2 regions of the Halomonas sp. Mc5H-6 genome follow, and region 1 is predicted to be linked to the other one. Evidence: riboswitches for the same ligand, from Rfam matches in the RefSeq annotation. Region 1 holds a riboswitch; the other holds the start of a gene.
The links. A riboswitch is a leader RNA that binds a small molecule or an ion and turns the genes downstream of it on or off. The one in region 1 is predicted to bind thiamine pyrophosphate.
Positions count from the first base shown of each region.

Region 2: another riboswitch for thiamine pyrophosphate. It lies ahead of thiM (hydroxyethylthiazole kinase); the one in region 1 lies ahead of NH395_RS12165 (sodium:solute symporter).

Region 1 covers NZ_JAMXSI010000008.1:4,119-11,854, reverse strand. Annotated here, with positions in the region: gene NH395_RS12180 (TRAP transporter large permease) at 1-358, shown strand, start outside; gene NH395_RS12175 (CoA-acylating methylmalonate-semialdehyde dehydrogenase) at 544-2,043, shown strand; gene NH395_RS12170 (hypothetical protein) at 2,106-2,798, opposite strand; TPP riboswitch at 3,002-3,104, shown strand; gene NH395_RS12165 (sodium:solute symporter) at 3,094-4,488, shown strand; gene NH395_RS12160 (diguanylate cyclase) at 4,536-5,951, shown strand; gene NH395_RS12155 (magnesium transporter CorA family protein) at 5,995-6,963, shown strand; gene NH395_RS12150 (zinc-binding dehydrogenase) at 7,063-7,736, shown strand, end outside.
Region 2 covers NZ_JAMXSI010000010.1:32,652-40,387, reverse strand. Annotated here, with positions in the region: gene ampC (class C beta-lactamase) at 1-132, shown strand, start outside; gene NH395_RS13865 (cupin domain-containing protein) at 220-900, shown strand; gene NH395_RS13860 (DUF6164 family protein) at 892-1,254, opposite strand; gene gloA (lactoylglutathione lyase) at 1,256-1,789, opposite strand; gene NH395_RS13850 (DUF2237 domain-containing protein) at 2,014-2,388, shown strand; gene NH395_RS13845 (hypothetical protein) at 2,496-2,840, shown strand; TPP riboswitch at 2,888-2,984, shown strand; gene thiM (hydroxyethylthiazole kinase) at 3,009-3,818, shown strand; gene thiE (thiamine phosphate synthase) at 3,808-4,419, shown strand; gene NH395_RS13830 (DMT family transporter) at 4,424-5,299, opposite strand; gene NH395_RS13825 (D-alanyl-D-alanine carboxypeptidase) at 5,394-6,653, opposite strand; gene rplQ (50S ribosomal protein L17) at 6,888-7,274, opposite strand; gene rpoA (DNA-directed RNA polymerase subunit alpha) at 7,314-7,736, opposite strand, start outside.

The DNA of each region.
Region 1 (7,736 bases):
CGCCCTCACGACCGACCCCTTTGTGTTTCTGCTGATGATGATTGGCGCATTACTGCTGGTGGGCATGGTCATCGACGGCATCGCCGCGCTGATTCTGGTGGTGCCTATCCTGATGCCGATTGCCGAGACGCAATTTGCCATCAGTCCTTATCAGTTTGGCGTCGTGGTATGTCTGACCCTGGTATTGGGGTTGTTAACGCCGCCTGTGGGGGCCGGGCTGTTTATTGCCTCATCCATGACCGGCGCTCCGCCGCTGAAAATCTTCCGTGCCCTGCTGCCGTTTTTGCTGGCGACATTGGTCACCCTGGTCTTGCTAGCCTGGATTCCCTGGCTCACCAACGCCTTGATTCAGCGTTAACCAACGCGTGTTAGACATGGTCTCCATCCTTTACTTTCCTGGTGGCTAATCCATGCATCGGACAGGTAAAGGCTTGTCCCCCTGGAAGGGCTAATTGACGCCGCCCGATAGATTCTGTTTACTCTTGCGTTAGCTCGTTTACGTTTACGTAAACTTTCTAATACAACGACAACAGGAGCAACGCCATGCCCATTCGCAATATCCCCATGTTTATCGATGGCCAGCCGGTCACGTCCCAGAGCCAGGAGTGGCGTGATGTGGTGAATCCAGCCACCCAGGAAGTCGTTGCCAGGGTGCCTTTCTGCACCGCCGACGAAGTCGAGCGCGCCATTGCCAGTGCCGCAACGGCTTTCAAGGAGTGGCGCAAGGTTCCCCTGGGTAAACGCATGCGCATCATGCTCAAGCTTCAGGCGCTGATTCGCGAGCACACACCTGAACTGGCGGCGCTGATTACAGAAGAGCACGGTAAAACCCTGCCGGATGCTGAAGGCGAGGTTGGGCGCGGGCTGGAGGTGGTCGAGCATGCCTGCTCCATTACCTCGCTACAGCTTGGCGAGCTGGCCAATAATGCCGCCAACGAGGTCGATGTCTACACCATGCACCATCCGCTGGGCGTCGGGGCGGGCATTACCGCCTTCAATTTCCCGATCATGCTGCCTTGCTTCATGTTCCCGCTGGCCATTGCCACCGGCAATACGTTTGTCCTGAAGCCCTCGGAGCAGGATCCCAGCTCGACCATGCGACTGGTGGAGCTTGCCCATGAGGCAGGCATTCCGGCGGGCGTATTGAATGTGGTTCACGGCGGCCCCGAAGTGGCGAACCAGATTGCCGATCACCCGTCGATCAAGGCGCTGTCGTTCATTGGCTCATCCCACGTAGGCTCGCTGCTGTATAACCGCGCCGCCGCGGCGGGTAAACGCATGCAGGCGATGATGGGCGCCAAGAACCATTGCGTGGTCATGCCCGACGCCAATCGCAGCCAGGCCATCGACAGCCTGCTGGGCTCGGCATTTGGGGCGGCCGGGCAGCGCTGCATGGCCAACTCGGTGGTGGTGCTGGTGGGCGAAGCCCGTGAATGGTTAGACGATATTGTGAAAGGCGCTCGTGGCATGAAGGTCGGGCCTGGCACTCAGCGCGATGCTGACCTGGGCCCGCTGGTATCCCCCCAGGCCAAGGAACGTGTCGAACGCTTGATTGGCGCAGGCGAGAAAGAGGGCGCCAAACTAATGGTCGACGGCCGCGGTTGCTCGGTTGATGGCTTTCCGGACGGTAATTTTGTGGGGCCGACACTGTTTTCCGACGTGACGGCCGACATGACCATCTACCGTGAAGAGATCTTTGGCCCGGTACTCTGCGTGGTCAACGTGGAGACGCTGGACGACGCGGTCGCATTCATCAATGCCAACCCCAACGGCAACGGCACCTCTATCTTTACCAACTCGGGCTGGGTGGCACGGCGCTTTGAAAACGATATTGACGTGGGCCAGATCGGTATCAACGTACCGATCCCTGTGCCGGTTGCCTATTTCAGCTTTACCGGCTCGCGAGGCTCAAAGCTCGGCGACCTGGGGCCTAACGGTAAGCAGGCGATTGCCTTCTGGACACAGACCAAGACGGTGACCGCCCGCTGGTTTGAGCCCGAAAACGTCTCCAGCGGGATCAACAGCACCATTTCGCTTGGCTGATGTCACTCGCCGGGTGGTAGCTTCCTCGGCCTGAAGGGGCCGAGGGAGCGTCAATGCGAGGACTAAAAATCCTGAAACAGCGGTAAGCTTTCTTCCAGCAGCCGTTCAATCGGATCAAGCTGACTTTCGTGCAGCACCAGCATCGAGGGCTCTGAGGCAAAATGCTTGCCGGTCGGCACCAGCAGCGCAAACTCACCTTCTTCAAGATGAAATTCGTGCATCTCACGTAGTCCATCAGCGGTATAGCACTGCGTACAGCGGTATGCTTCGTCCTCGCCGTATACCAGGCGGTGGTACATCTTGAACAGCGTATAGAGGGCCAAACCGCCTTCAAAAGCAGGCCAACGGGCCGGGATCGTGCGCGTTTCTTCATCCAGCGTTTGCCCGTCTGCCTCGGCATTGGCGATCGCATCGTCAAGTGGGGCTTCCAGCAGGGCGTCTTCATCGGCGGGGAAGGCAACGTTGTCTTTTGAAGCCTGGGTGAAGTCCTTTACGGCGCGTTTGAAGTCGGCCACGGTCTTAATGGCGTAGTCGACATGCTGCAAATCAGCTGGCTCAAAGCTACCATTTTCCCAGCCGTGTATGACACGCAGCGTCATCAAGCCGCGCTCCATGGGGCGTGCCAGCAGCAAATACAGCGCAATATGCAGATGCAGTTGCCGCTCGTCGGTATCGTTTTCAAACGCATTGTAAGGGTCAGCAAACAATGCATGTAGCCTGCCCGGCGTATGTTCCTTGGCTTCTGTATAGCGCATTAGAGATTTCCCTTTGAGCGAACCGTGTCGCTCCAGGCGCACGGTTTCTATAACGTTATTAGATTACCTACTGAGTATGGCCAGCGGTGACGCGGATTAAAAGCCCTGGGGCGCAGGGGCTTGCGCGTAATGGCATATACTCGCCACTTTACGCTGGTGCGATTCTCGTTGAGAATAATACCTGTTCATAAAGTTCTTTCACACACTGTCGCCAGGGGAGCCTCCAAGAGGCTGAGAGTGCGCTTGCGCTAACCCTGGAACCTGATCCGGATGATACCGGCGGAGGAAGCGCGACATGCCCTACCTGACATCCGCTGCGCTGGCCGCGGCACTCGGTATTTTTATCATACTTGGCCTGCGGGCTCGCTGGGCCGGTGGCACGGTCGATGATTACATTACAGCTCGCAATTCCCAGTCCGGGGCGACCCTCGGGTTATCGTTTCTTGCCTCCGGGATGGGCGCATGGATCCTGTTTGCGCCGCCGGAAATCGGCGCCTTCGTTGGCCCAGTGGCCCTTTCTGGTTATGCCATCGGTTCCGCGCTGCCGTTTATCGTACTCGGTCTTTACGGACCGGCCATTCGCCGCGCGTTGCCCGAAGGTAGAAGCATCGCCGAGTTTGCCCAGGCGTGCTACGGCACCAGCGTGCGCCGCTGGGTGTCACTGGTGTCGGTGGCCTACATGGCTTGCTTTTTGGCCGCAGAGCTGACGGCCATTGGGGCGATTACCGCATTACTCTCCGATGTGCCGCCTGCTCTGGTTGTTCTTGGCGTCGCCTTGAGCACGCTTGCCTATACCGTGCTCGGCGGGCTGAGGGCGAGCCTTGCCACCGACCGCTGGCAGGCCTGGCTGTTGATCGCTCTGCTGCTGATCGTCAGCAGTGTTGCCTTCACCTATTTACCCACCCTGCCAGAGGCATCGTCGATGCCGAGCGCCCCGCTGGGCGACGCACTGAGTGTGGCGGTGACACTGGTCATTGCCGTCACGGCGGCGAACCTTTTCCATCAGGGTTACTGGCAGCGGGTGTGGGCCGCGCAGGATTCACGCAGCCTGGGCCTAGGTGCCTGGCTGGGGGGTGGGTTGACCGTCGCTGTAGTGATGGTGATCGGCGGCCTGGGGATGCTTGCTGCGATGAGTGGCGTGGCGCTGGGTGAACCGCCTATCCCGTTTTTTGCTCTCCTGGGCAGCGCACCGTCGTGGCTCGCCCTGCTGGCCCTGGTGCTGGCGGTGACACTGGTGGCATCCAGTGTCGATACGCTGCAGAACGCGATTGCCTCGCTGATCGTCTCCCAGCATGAGCAGCGGGGCAGGTCGCTGACCACGGCCCGCTGGTGGACGGTCGCGCTGATGGTGCCGGTGGTAATCATCGGCCTGCAGGGTCTTTCCGTACTGCGACTATTCCTGATCGCGGACTTGCTGTGTGCCGCGATCGTGGTACCGGTATTGCTGGGGTTATGGAGACGGATGTCCACCGCGGCGGCGATCGGCGGCGGCATTGCAGGGCTATTAGGCGCGGTGTTACCCGGCTGGATCGCCAGCGGCAGTCTTGCAGCGGGGCTCATGGCGGCGACCTTCCCTGCGGGTATTCCCACCCTGGGGCCTTTCCTTGGTGCGCTATTGGCTTCTTCACTGGTGAGTATCGGCTGGGCGAAAGTGGTCGGTCACCGGGCGTCTTGGGCAAAGCATGGCTGATCACGTTATGATGGTAAGTTATCGTCTACCATCATGGGCCACAGTCAATGAACTACCCTATTCTTCCCGACGAAGAAGCTCGGCTGGCGGCGCTTTACGAATTGGCGCTGCTGGATACGCCGGAAGAACCCGCATTCGATCGGGTGACCCGCCTGGTCACCCAGTTACTGAATGTGCCCACCTCGACCGTCACGCTGATTGATGCAAAACGCCAGTGGATAAAGTCACGGGTGGGGACGGAGCTGAGTGAAACGTCCCGTGACGTGGCCTTCTGCGCCCATACCATTGCGGAAACCACGCCGCTGGTGGTCGAGGATACACTCGAGGACCCGCGCTTTGCGGATAATCCGCTGGTGACCCAGCCTGACGGGGTGCGTTTTTACGCGGGTATTCCGCTGCGCACGTCAAAGGGGTTGGCGTTGGGGTCGCTGTGTGCTGTGGATACAAGGCCACGTCAGCTTAGCGACGCCGAGCTTAATGCGCTTAAGGACCTTGGGGCGATTGTTACCGATGAAATTCACCTGCGCGAGCACTTTCTGTTTGAAAAACAGCGTCGGGAAGCGTCCCAGTCATCCCTCGAAGCGCTGCATCTGGATCTCGAAAACCAGATTGAGCGGCGCACTCGGGAACTGAACCTGGTGATCGAGTCGGCCTATGACGCCTACATCAGCATTGACGATAATGACATAGTGCTTGACTGGAATCGCGCCGCGACAACGATGTTTGGCTGGACGCGCAGGGAAGCGCTGGCGCGTCCCATTCAGCAGCTGATTTTCCCTGATGGCGTGCCGGAAGGCGATCAGCAGACGCCCTTCAACTACTACGCCGCGCGTCGTGATGGCAGCTCGTTGCCGGTGGAAATACGCATCAAGTCGCTCGATATTGAGGGACGCAATCAGCGTAGCCTTTTTCTCCACGATGTTACCGAGCGCATACAGCTTGAGCGTCTGCGCGACCTGGAAGCCCGTGAAGACGCCCTTACCCAACTGCCCAACAGGCGGGCCCTGGATGAACGGTTGCCAGAGGCGATGGCGCGCACCCGGCGCCAGCAGACCGCGCTCGCCGTGCTGTTCATGGATCTCGATGGCTTCAAGGCGGTCAACGACATGCATGGCCATGCGGCCGGTGACGAGTTGCTGCGTGAAATCGCCAAACGTCTAGGCGCCGCCGTACGCGAAACCGACTATGTCGCCCGCTGGGCCGGAGATGAGTTTGTCGTGCTGCTGGAAAACATCGCCCTCGATGCCGCCGAGCGGCTTGCCCGGCAGTTGGTTGATACCCTCGAACAGCCGGTACAGTTGCAGGAGGCGAAGGTGCATGTCAGTGCCAGCATTGGCGTGGCGCTGTATAAGCCAGACGTAAGCGAAACGGCGCTTGAATTGCTCAAGCGCGCCGATGTTGCCATGTACAACGCCAAACACGCCGGTAAAGCACAGGTCTATATGGCAGACGCGCCAGAGTGAACATGCCTACCAAAACGTCATCCGTTAACCTTCAAGGACGATCATGATTCGGACACTGCTAACCACTCCCGAGGGGGACGTACACGAAGGCGACGAACAGCTCATCGATCTGTGGCGACAAACGCCGGGCAGTCATATCTGGCTGGATATGCAGGGCGAAAGCCAGGCCGTCGAGCAGCGTTTTCTGGAAGACTTCGAATGCCATCCGATGGCGATTCAGGATGCTCAAAAAGAGCGTCATCCACCCAAAATCGAAGAGTTTGAGCACCATACGCTGATCATTTACCGCGGTATTTCCTCGTTCGATGCCCAGTTGAACTTCGTGCCCCAGCAGGTAAGCTTTTTTGTCGGCGAGCGCTTCCTGGTCACCCTGCACCCGGGTGAGGCGTTAAGCATCAAGCGTCTGTTCAACGAGCAGGGCAGTGCACTGCTGGCGCACTCCCCAGAGCACGTGGCATTGCGGGTGATGTACCTGTCGGCCGGGTATTACATCGACAGCCTGCTGGAATTCGAAGTCGCCCTCAGCGATCTGGAAGATGAACTGCTGGATAACGGCAATGATGTCTTGATGCGGCGTATCACCGCCTACCGCTCGCGGCTGGTGAAAATGCGTCGAATCTTCAGCTACCACAAGGGCATTACCCAGGAGCTGACCGCCTACGACTATGCCCACCTGCCGCGGGATAAAAACGACACCCTCCACGCGATTACCGATGTGGAAGAGCGCTTTGAGCGGCTCTATACCCTCACGCAAATGTATTACGATATCTGCGGCGATCTGGTCGATGGCTACATTTCGATTTCATCGCATCAACTGAACATCACCATGCGCGTGCTGACGGTGATTACCGCTATCTTTGTGCCGCTTACCTTCATTGCCGGTGTCTACGGCATGAATTTCGAGTACATTCCCGAGCTTGGCTATCGCTACGGTTATTTCTTTGTCTGGGGAGTGATGCTGGGAATCGGTGGGATGCTGATCTGGCTATTCAAACGCAAACACTGGTTTTGACGCCCTCGGTGGCCTGATGGAGACGGCGCGAAAGTTTGTTATGGTCATCATCAGGCGCAACAGCTTTATCTCTTAGTCAAGTCAAGAGGAGCCCAGTCAATGGCAGACGTGACTGCTCGTTCAACGCCGCCGACCATGGCGGCCATGCTGCTCACCGGGCATGGCGGTATTGAGAAGCTCGAGTACCGTCAGGATATGGCCACCCCCGAACCCCAAGCGGGCGAGGTGCTGGTGCAGGTGACGGCGACGGCGAAGAACAATACCGACCGTAAAGCCCGCGAGGGTCTGTACCCCACCAAGGACAAGGGCGACGTGACCTCCTTTGCCATGGGCGGCGAGCCCACGCTGACGTTCCCACGCATTCAGGGCGCCGATGTGGCGGGCCGTGTCGTGGCGGTAGGCGAGGGCGTTGATACCTCGCGGATCGGTGAGCGGGGGCTTCTGGATTTCAATCTTTATGCCGATGATCGCCGCGATATCAACCTGACCCCGGACTACTATGGCCACGGAGCGGATGGCGGCTATGCCGAGTACATCGCCGTACCGTCCGATCAGTTCCACCACGTGCCCAACCCGGAACTGCACGATGCCGAGCTTGCCGCCATGGGGATGTGCTCCTACCAGACGGCCTACCACATGATGACATCCGCCGGGATCGGCGCCGGAGAGCGCGTGCTGGTCACCGGTGCCAGCGGCGGGGTAGGCACGGCCCTGATTCAGCTTTGCCGGGTGGTCGGCGCGATTCCCTACGCCGTCAGCCAGCCCGATAAAGC
Region 2 (7,736 bases), on a different contig from region 1:
TTTGGTGGCTATGTGGCCTTTGTGCCCAGCGAGCAGATCGGTATCGTGATGCTGGCCAACCGCAATTACCCCAATCAGGCACGCATTGAGGCGGCTCATCGACTCCTGACCGCGCTGACCGACGGGCGCTGAGTGCAGGATTGGCATCAGCGAAAGTTGCATTTTTCGCTGTCGATAAGGAGACTAGCACCACTTCCTTTGCCTGCAAGAGTCAGCCCCATGCGTTTAAACGCCGACTTTACCCGCTTTGCCTGTGTGACACCGGAAGATTACCGCTGGGTGGCATCGCCCAGCGCTGGCGTCGAACGGATGATGCTCGACCGCATTGGCGACGAAGTCGCCCGCGCCACCAGCCTCGTACGCTACGCCCCCAACACCCAGTTCGACCCGCATACCCACGGGGGCGGTGAAGAAATTTTAGTGCTGGAAGGTGTGTTCGCCGACGAGTATGGCCGTTATGCCGCCGGCAGCTACTTGAGGAACCCCATCGGCACCGGCCATACGCCGAAAATAGGCGATGAAGGGGCCTTGATACTGGTCAAGCTGCACCAGTTCGACCAAAACGATGAGCTGCAGCTTGCCGTCCCTGCCCACCGCCTGCCCTGGCAGCCGGACCGTCGCCCCGGCATCGGCTACAAGATGCTGCATACCTTCAAACAGGAGAGGGTCAGCCTGGAACACTGGGAGGCTGGTCAGGCCATTGAGTATCCGGTGCTGACCGGCGGGCTTGAGCTTTTCGTGCTGGAGGGCGCCTTGAGCGATGGCGACCGGGAATACACCGCGGGTAGCTGGTGCCGCTACCCCAGCGGCATGGCCCTGACCCTCACAGCCGGAAAGAACGGTGTGCAGATGTATCTCAAACGCGGTCACCTACCGCCTGTCCAGGAAGCTTCAGCCTAGCGCCAGAAAGGGCAACAGCGTCAACGCCACCAGCAATACAATGGCGACGCCCACCAGCGTGATTTGCACGGGGTGGGCACTAAAACGCTGCCATAAGGTGGGCGCATCGCCCCGTGCGAGCGCCTCGTGGTGCTCTTGCCTGGCCCGCGCCTGGCGCTCGGCCTGATACTCCGCCAGCAGCGCATTGGCATCCTCTAGCTGGCTCAAGTCGCGCAGCCAGATGGCATCCACACCCAGCCGGAAGAAACCAGCCTGCGTCTCGTAGGTATCCAGGCCGTGGGCATCGAGCAACTGACGGACCTCCATGGCCTCTTCGTCGGTCACATGGCGCAGGCGGAACAGCAAATGCGCCATGCTAATCGCCCTTGTTGGCCATCAGATCCGCCTGGATCACTTCAATCCAGTAGCCATCCGGGTCTTTGACAAAAATCACGTCTTGCATCTTGCCCTGATCGGCACGCTTGACGAAGGTGACGTCGTGCTCGTCGAACCACGCCTGGGCCGCCGCCAGATCGGGCACGCTAAAGCAGATATGGCCAAACCCCTGGGGCTCGGCGTTGCCATCATGGTAGGCAAAGCCTTCCTGATTCTCCGTGCCCCAGTTGTGGGTCAGCTCCAACAGCCCCTTTTGACTGAACGTCCAGGCGGTTCTTGCCTGCGTCTCTTCGGGCACTTGGTCAGCGTCTTCCAGGTTAGCCAGGAAGTATAGGGAAAATTGCATTTCTTCAAAATCAAGCCGACGCATCACCTGCATACCAAACACCTGTGAATAAAACGCCAGCGCCCGCTCGGGATCCTTGACCCGCAGCATGGTGTGGTTCAAACGGAACCCCTGGGTCTGCTTGGGTGCCGGGGCAACCCCTGGATGCTGCTCACCTTGAAACGACATGCACTATCTCCTTTGACGTATCGGTTACTTTGTACAAGGCTGTAGAATCCTGGCTGCCAGTCTTTAGGAACCGTCTGTACCCGCAGCCTTTAACGACAGTCTTTAAAAACGGGCTTTCACCACCATCGTGACTCGCTCTCATGGTTCACCAGGATGATTGGTGTCTATGGTTTCATCATGAGGGCAGTCTGACAAAATACCAGCCCTTGCGCTAAGGAGGCCTTATGGCCCGCGATCTCAATGTGCTGGGTGAACCGCTCACCCCGTGCTGCCATGACCCCAAAACCGGCTTTTACCGCGATGGATTCTGTCGCGTGGGGGCGGATGATGTGGGCGTTCACTCTGTGTGCGCCATGCTGACGGAAGAGTTTCTGGCCTTTTCGCTGGCACAGGGCAACGACCTGGTAACGCCACGGCCTGAATTTGGCTTTCCTGGCCTGCAGCCCGGCGACCGTTGGTGCCTGTGCGCGTCACGCTGGCTGGAAGCCGCCGAGGTAGGCCTGGCGCCGCCCGTCGTCTTGTCCGGCACTAATCAGAAGACCTTGGACATCATCGGCCTGGACACCTTGCGCCAGCACGCCCTGGATGCCGTGCATTGAGGAGGCTGCGCCTTGGATATTCTGTGCAAACATCCTACACTTCCATTATAAACTTTATACATCCACCAATTGATCCCCACCGGACGGGTATCCCACAGGAGTAGGTCATGGCCTCGATTGATACGACCCTTGGCGATCACATTACCTTGAAGCAGCTTTCCCAGGCGCTCCGCAATGGCTTTTCGCCAATTGTGGAGGTTGAATCAATGGACGGCATCTATAAAGTGCGCTTTCACCATGCCAATGGGGTTTCCGATTTATCCAATGCCCAAGGGCATGTCAGCACCTTCCTGGGTACTGGCGAGATCCGCGATACCCTGGGTGAATTGGGCTTGACCCATGGCGTGCTTACCTTTGCCGATCAATGCGGCGACGAAATGATCGGTGTGGCGGGGAAAGCCATGACGCCCGATGAAATGCTCACCTACGGAACGCGCATCTCGTTTCGTTAAACGAGCCTTTCCAGGGCTTTACAGACTCGTCCAAGCCACGGATAGTAGGGGCACGACAGGGGCGCTCGTCACCGAACGGGCTGAGAAGCACCCTTATAACCTGAACCGGCTAATACCGGCGTAGGGAGTCGTGGTGCCCCGTCACCACCTCCCTGCCGGGAGGACTTCATGACCATCCCCAACTTTGGCGACAGCTTGACGGCGCTGCGCGACACCACCCCGCTTATTCACTGCATCACCAACTATGTCGCGATGAACAGCACCGCCAACGTGCTGCTGGCTACCGGGGCGTCACCTGCCATGCTGCATGCCACCCAGGAAGTTGCTGAATTCACCGCGCTGGCCGATGCGCTGTCGATCAACATCGGGACGCTTTCATCGCCCTGGGCGGAGGCCATGCTGCTTGCCGCGCGCACCGCTCGCGCGCACGACACGCCCTGGGTGCTGGACCCCGTCGCCGTGGGCGCGACCCGTTATCGCCAGGAAGTCTGCGCCGACCTTTTGGCCCTCAAGCCCAGCGTCATCCGTGGCAACGCCTCTGAAATCCTGGCCCTCGATGGGCTGGCCCACCAGGGCCGTGGGGTTGATGCAACCGCGTCCACCGACGACGCCATAAAGGCCGCCATGGCACTGGCCGAGCGGCAACAGTGTATCGTCGCCATGACCGGCGAACGGGATAGAGTCACCGACGGAAAAGCCTGCTACACGATCAGCGGCGGGCATCCTTTGATGCCCCGTGTCACGACCTTGGGGTGCGGGCTCAGCGCTCTGGTGGCCGCCTTTGTCGCCGCCAACCCCGACGAGCCGCTGAACGCCAGCAGTGCCGCCGTGGCGTGTTTTGCGGCAGCCGGAGAGCGTGCCGGGGAGACCGCCCAGGGGCCGGGCAGTTTTTACGTTGCCTTGTTGGACGCGCTTTATCAGCTCACGCCTGATGCGCTTAACCACTTCGCCCGTCGGGAGGTCCGCGATGCCCTTTGATCTGTCGCTTTATCTGGTCACCGACGCAACCCTGTGCCAGCACCATGGTCTTGAGCGCACCGTCAGCGAGGCTGTCCGCGGTGGCGTCACCATGGTGCAGCTGCGCGACAAGCTGGCAAGCGATGCACAGATGATTGACCAGGCACGGCGCCTGAAAGCCTTGCTGGCAGGCAGCGGGGTGGCGCTGATCATCAACGACCGCCTTGAGGTGGCGCTTGCCAGTCAGGCCGACGGACTGCATGTCGGTCAGAGCGATACCACGGTTCGCCAGGCCCGGGTGGCGATGGGGCCACAGGCCATATTAGGGCTTTCGATCAACACCGTGGAACAACTTCATGACGCACCTATCGATCAGCTTGACTACGTGGGCATCGGGCCGATCTTTGCCACCCCCAGCAAACAGGATCACGCCCAACCGATTGGTTTTGGCGGCCTTGCTTCCTTGATCAAGGAATGCCCGATTCCCAGCGTGGCCATCGGCGGGCTGAATGCCAGCCATGTGAATGCGATACGGCGGGCAGGCGCTGACGGGCTAGCGGTCATCTCGGCGATCTGCGGACAGCCCGATCCCGAGGCGGCGGCTCGCGCCTTCCAGCGTTGACAGCCTAGGCCGTTGGGCGGCGCTTCAAGGTAGTGCGCCGGTCGTGATAGGCGATCGCCAGGCCGCTTGCCATGATCAAGGCGCTGCCCCCCCATACCCAGAGGTCGGGCAGCTCGCCCCAGAACCACCAGCCGAGCAGCACTGCCCAGAGCATGGCGGTATAATCGAACGGGGCGGCTATCGCCGCTGGCGCGAAGCGAAACGCCAGGGTAATGAACGCCGTCGCGCCCACGCCCAGTACGCCAGACGCCAAAAACCCCAGCCAGTGCCAGGGCAGCGGCGTCTGCCAGACCCAGGGCAAGGTCAGCCCCGTCACTACCAGGGGCACGGAGGTCATGTAGAACAGCATCGCCCAGAGGTGTTCACGGCCACCGTAGCGGCGTGCGGTAATCATCATCAGGGCATAGAACAGCGCCGCCCCCACGAGCACCAGGGCGCCCAGTTGAAAGGCATCGCTATCAGGACGAACAATAATCAACACCCCGACAAACCCCACCAGTGAGGCAATAAGCACCGGCGGTTCGATGCGCTCTCCCAACAACGGCACCGATAGCAGGGTGACAAACAGCGGCGCCACGAAGGCGATCGCCGTGGCCTCGGCCAGCGGTAATAGCGTCAACCCCCATACGAAACAGACCATGGTGGCGGTATAGATCAAGCCGCGTAGCAGATGCACACCCGGGCGCCGGGTCCGCAACTTGCGCAAGCCACCGGCAAAATGAGCAAGCAGGGCAATCAGCGGCAGCGAGACCAGCGCCCGAAAGAAGATGATCTGCAGTGGCGAATGCACCTCGCCCAACCACTTGGAGACAGCGTCCCCCAGTGCCAGGAAAAGGACACCGGTACACATGCAGAGTATGCCTTTCAGCGACGTTGTCACCGCTCCCTCCTTTTTATTGCCCAACATTGATTAACTGAAAACTAAAAAACCCCGCCAAAAGAACCTTTGGCGGGGTTTTTGGCACTTTTCCGCGCTACAGGCTGGCGTTGACGACCATGCAGTCCATTCCCCGCGAGCGAAGCTGTTCGCAGGCCTGGCGCGCCTGTTGCTCTTCCAGCGCCATCAGCCGGGCACGAAATATCGGGCTTTGCCCTACCGAGGTGTCTATCGCCACTTGGCCATCGAGGTCACGGGGCAGGTAGGTGGCGGCTTGACGGGCATAGCGCTGGGCTTGATCTTCCTGGCTGAAGGCGCCCACCTGGATTCCCCAGCCACCTGCCGCACGGGTTGCCATGACACGCTCGCGGTCGATAAAGGCCTGCAACGGATCCGTTTGCGGCGCTGAATCTTGCGTTGTTGCCACCGTCGGCGGTTCAAATGGCGCCGTTTCAGGCGAGTAAGAGGCCACAACGGGTGAAACTTCAACCGGTGAAGTTGCTGGTGTTGCTGTTGGTGTTGGCGTATGAGAAGGGGTTGGGGCAAAAGCCATGTATTCTTTGGAAAAATCAAGATCGGCCAACCAGTTAGACTTATCCAGAAGGGCGGCACGGGTGAAGCTACGATCCAGCAGATTGGCCATGTGCTTATCCCGCGACTGGGCGGTGAATCCGCCCATCACCACGGCCATGAGGCGACGGTCACCGCGCTTGGCCGTGGTGATCACGTTGAAGCCTGAAGCGCGGATAAAACCGGTCTTCAAGCCATCGGCACCGGGGTAGTCACGCACCAGTCGGTTGTGACTGGTGTGCCGGGTGCCGCGATAAGTGAATTCCTGCAGGCCAAAATAATGGTAGTAGTCGGGGAAGTCCCGCATCACGCGGACTGCCAGAGTGACCATGTCGCGTGCTGTCGTAACCTGCCGATCATCGGGAAGCCCAGAGGCATTGCGGAAGGTGGTATGGCGCATCCCCAGCTCGCGAGCTTTTTCGGTCATTAACTGGGCGAAGCGGCGTTCGCTGCCACCCAACGCCTCGGCCATGACGACCGCCACGTCATTGGCTGAACGAACGGCGAGCGCGCGAATGGCTTCATCGACCAGAATCGAGCTGCCTGGGGAAAGCCATAACTTTGTTGCGGGCATGGACGCTGCCTGTGACGATACCGGCAGCGGCTGATCCAGCTGCAATCGGCCTTCCTCAAGTGCTTCAAACGTCAGATAAAGGGTCATGACCTTGGTCAGCGAGGCTGGGTAACGGCGTGCATCAGCGTTTTCCGAATACAGTACTTCACCTTCATCAAGGTCGACGACCATCCCGGCATAGCGTGGATTGGCCGCTTGAAGGGGCAGTGACATGGCAATGAACAACATTCCTGTGATCAGCGATGCTGCCCTGATGGATGCGCCTCGCCAATATTGTCTCGCTCTCATACGTCCCCCTGACATCTTGTTTTATACCACTGCCATGATAATTGCCTTTACTTCAGGCTAATGCCCTGAGTATATACGTTGAACTGGCTAATCGGCACCATAAAAAAACCGACCCACAAGGGGTCGGTTTTGGTGTTGACCAGGTGCAACAGAAGCGAATTACTCTTCTGCAACGGCCTCTTCAACCACCGGACGATCGACAAGCTCAACGTATGCCATGGGCGCATTGTCGCCGGTGCGGTAACCGCACTTGAGAATACGGACGTAACCGCCCGGACGCTCGGCGTAACGGGGACCCAACTCGTTGAACAATTTGCCGACGGCTTCTTTAGAGCGCGTGCGGGCAAACGCCAGACGGCGGTTGGCAACGCTATCCTGCTTAGACAAGGTGATCAGCGGCTCGATAACGCGACGCAACTCCTTGGCTTTGGGCAGGGTTGTCTTGATAACTTCATGTTCGACCAGCGAGACAGACATGTTCTTGAACATGGCCTGCCGATGCGAGCTGGTGCGATTCAGATGACGACCACTCTTACGATGACGCATGGTTGTAATTCCTTACCAAACTGGGACTCGAGTCGACACTCACGCGGAGGCCTTGTCGTCCTTCAGGCTAGCGGGCGGCCAATTTTCCAACCGCATGCCGAGGGACAAGCCGCGCGCCGCCAATACATCCTTGATTTCATTCAAGGACTTTTTACCGAGGTTCGGGGTCTTCAACAGCTCAACTTCAGTGCGCTGAATCAGATCACCGATGTAATAAATATTCTCGGCTTTCAGGCAGTTCGCGCTGCGAACGGTCAACTCAAGATCGTCTACGGGGCGCAATAGGATCGGATCGACGTGATCCTCTTCCTCTTCGACTTCCTGCTCTTTATCTGCTTCCAGGTCGACGAAGGCGGCCAGCTGCTCTTGCAGGATGGTCGCACTGCGGCGGATAGCCTCTTCCGGATCCAGAGTACCGTCGGTTTCCAGATCGATAATCAGCTTATCGAGGTCAGTACGCTG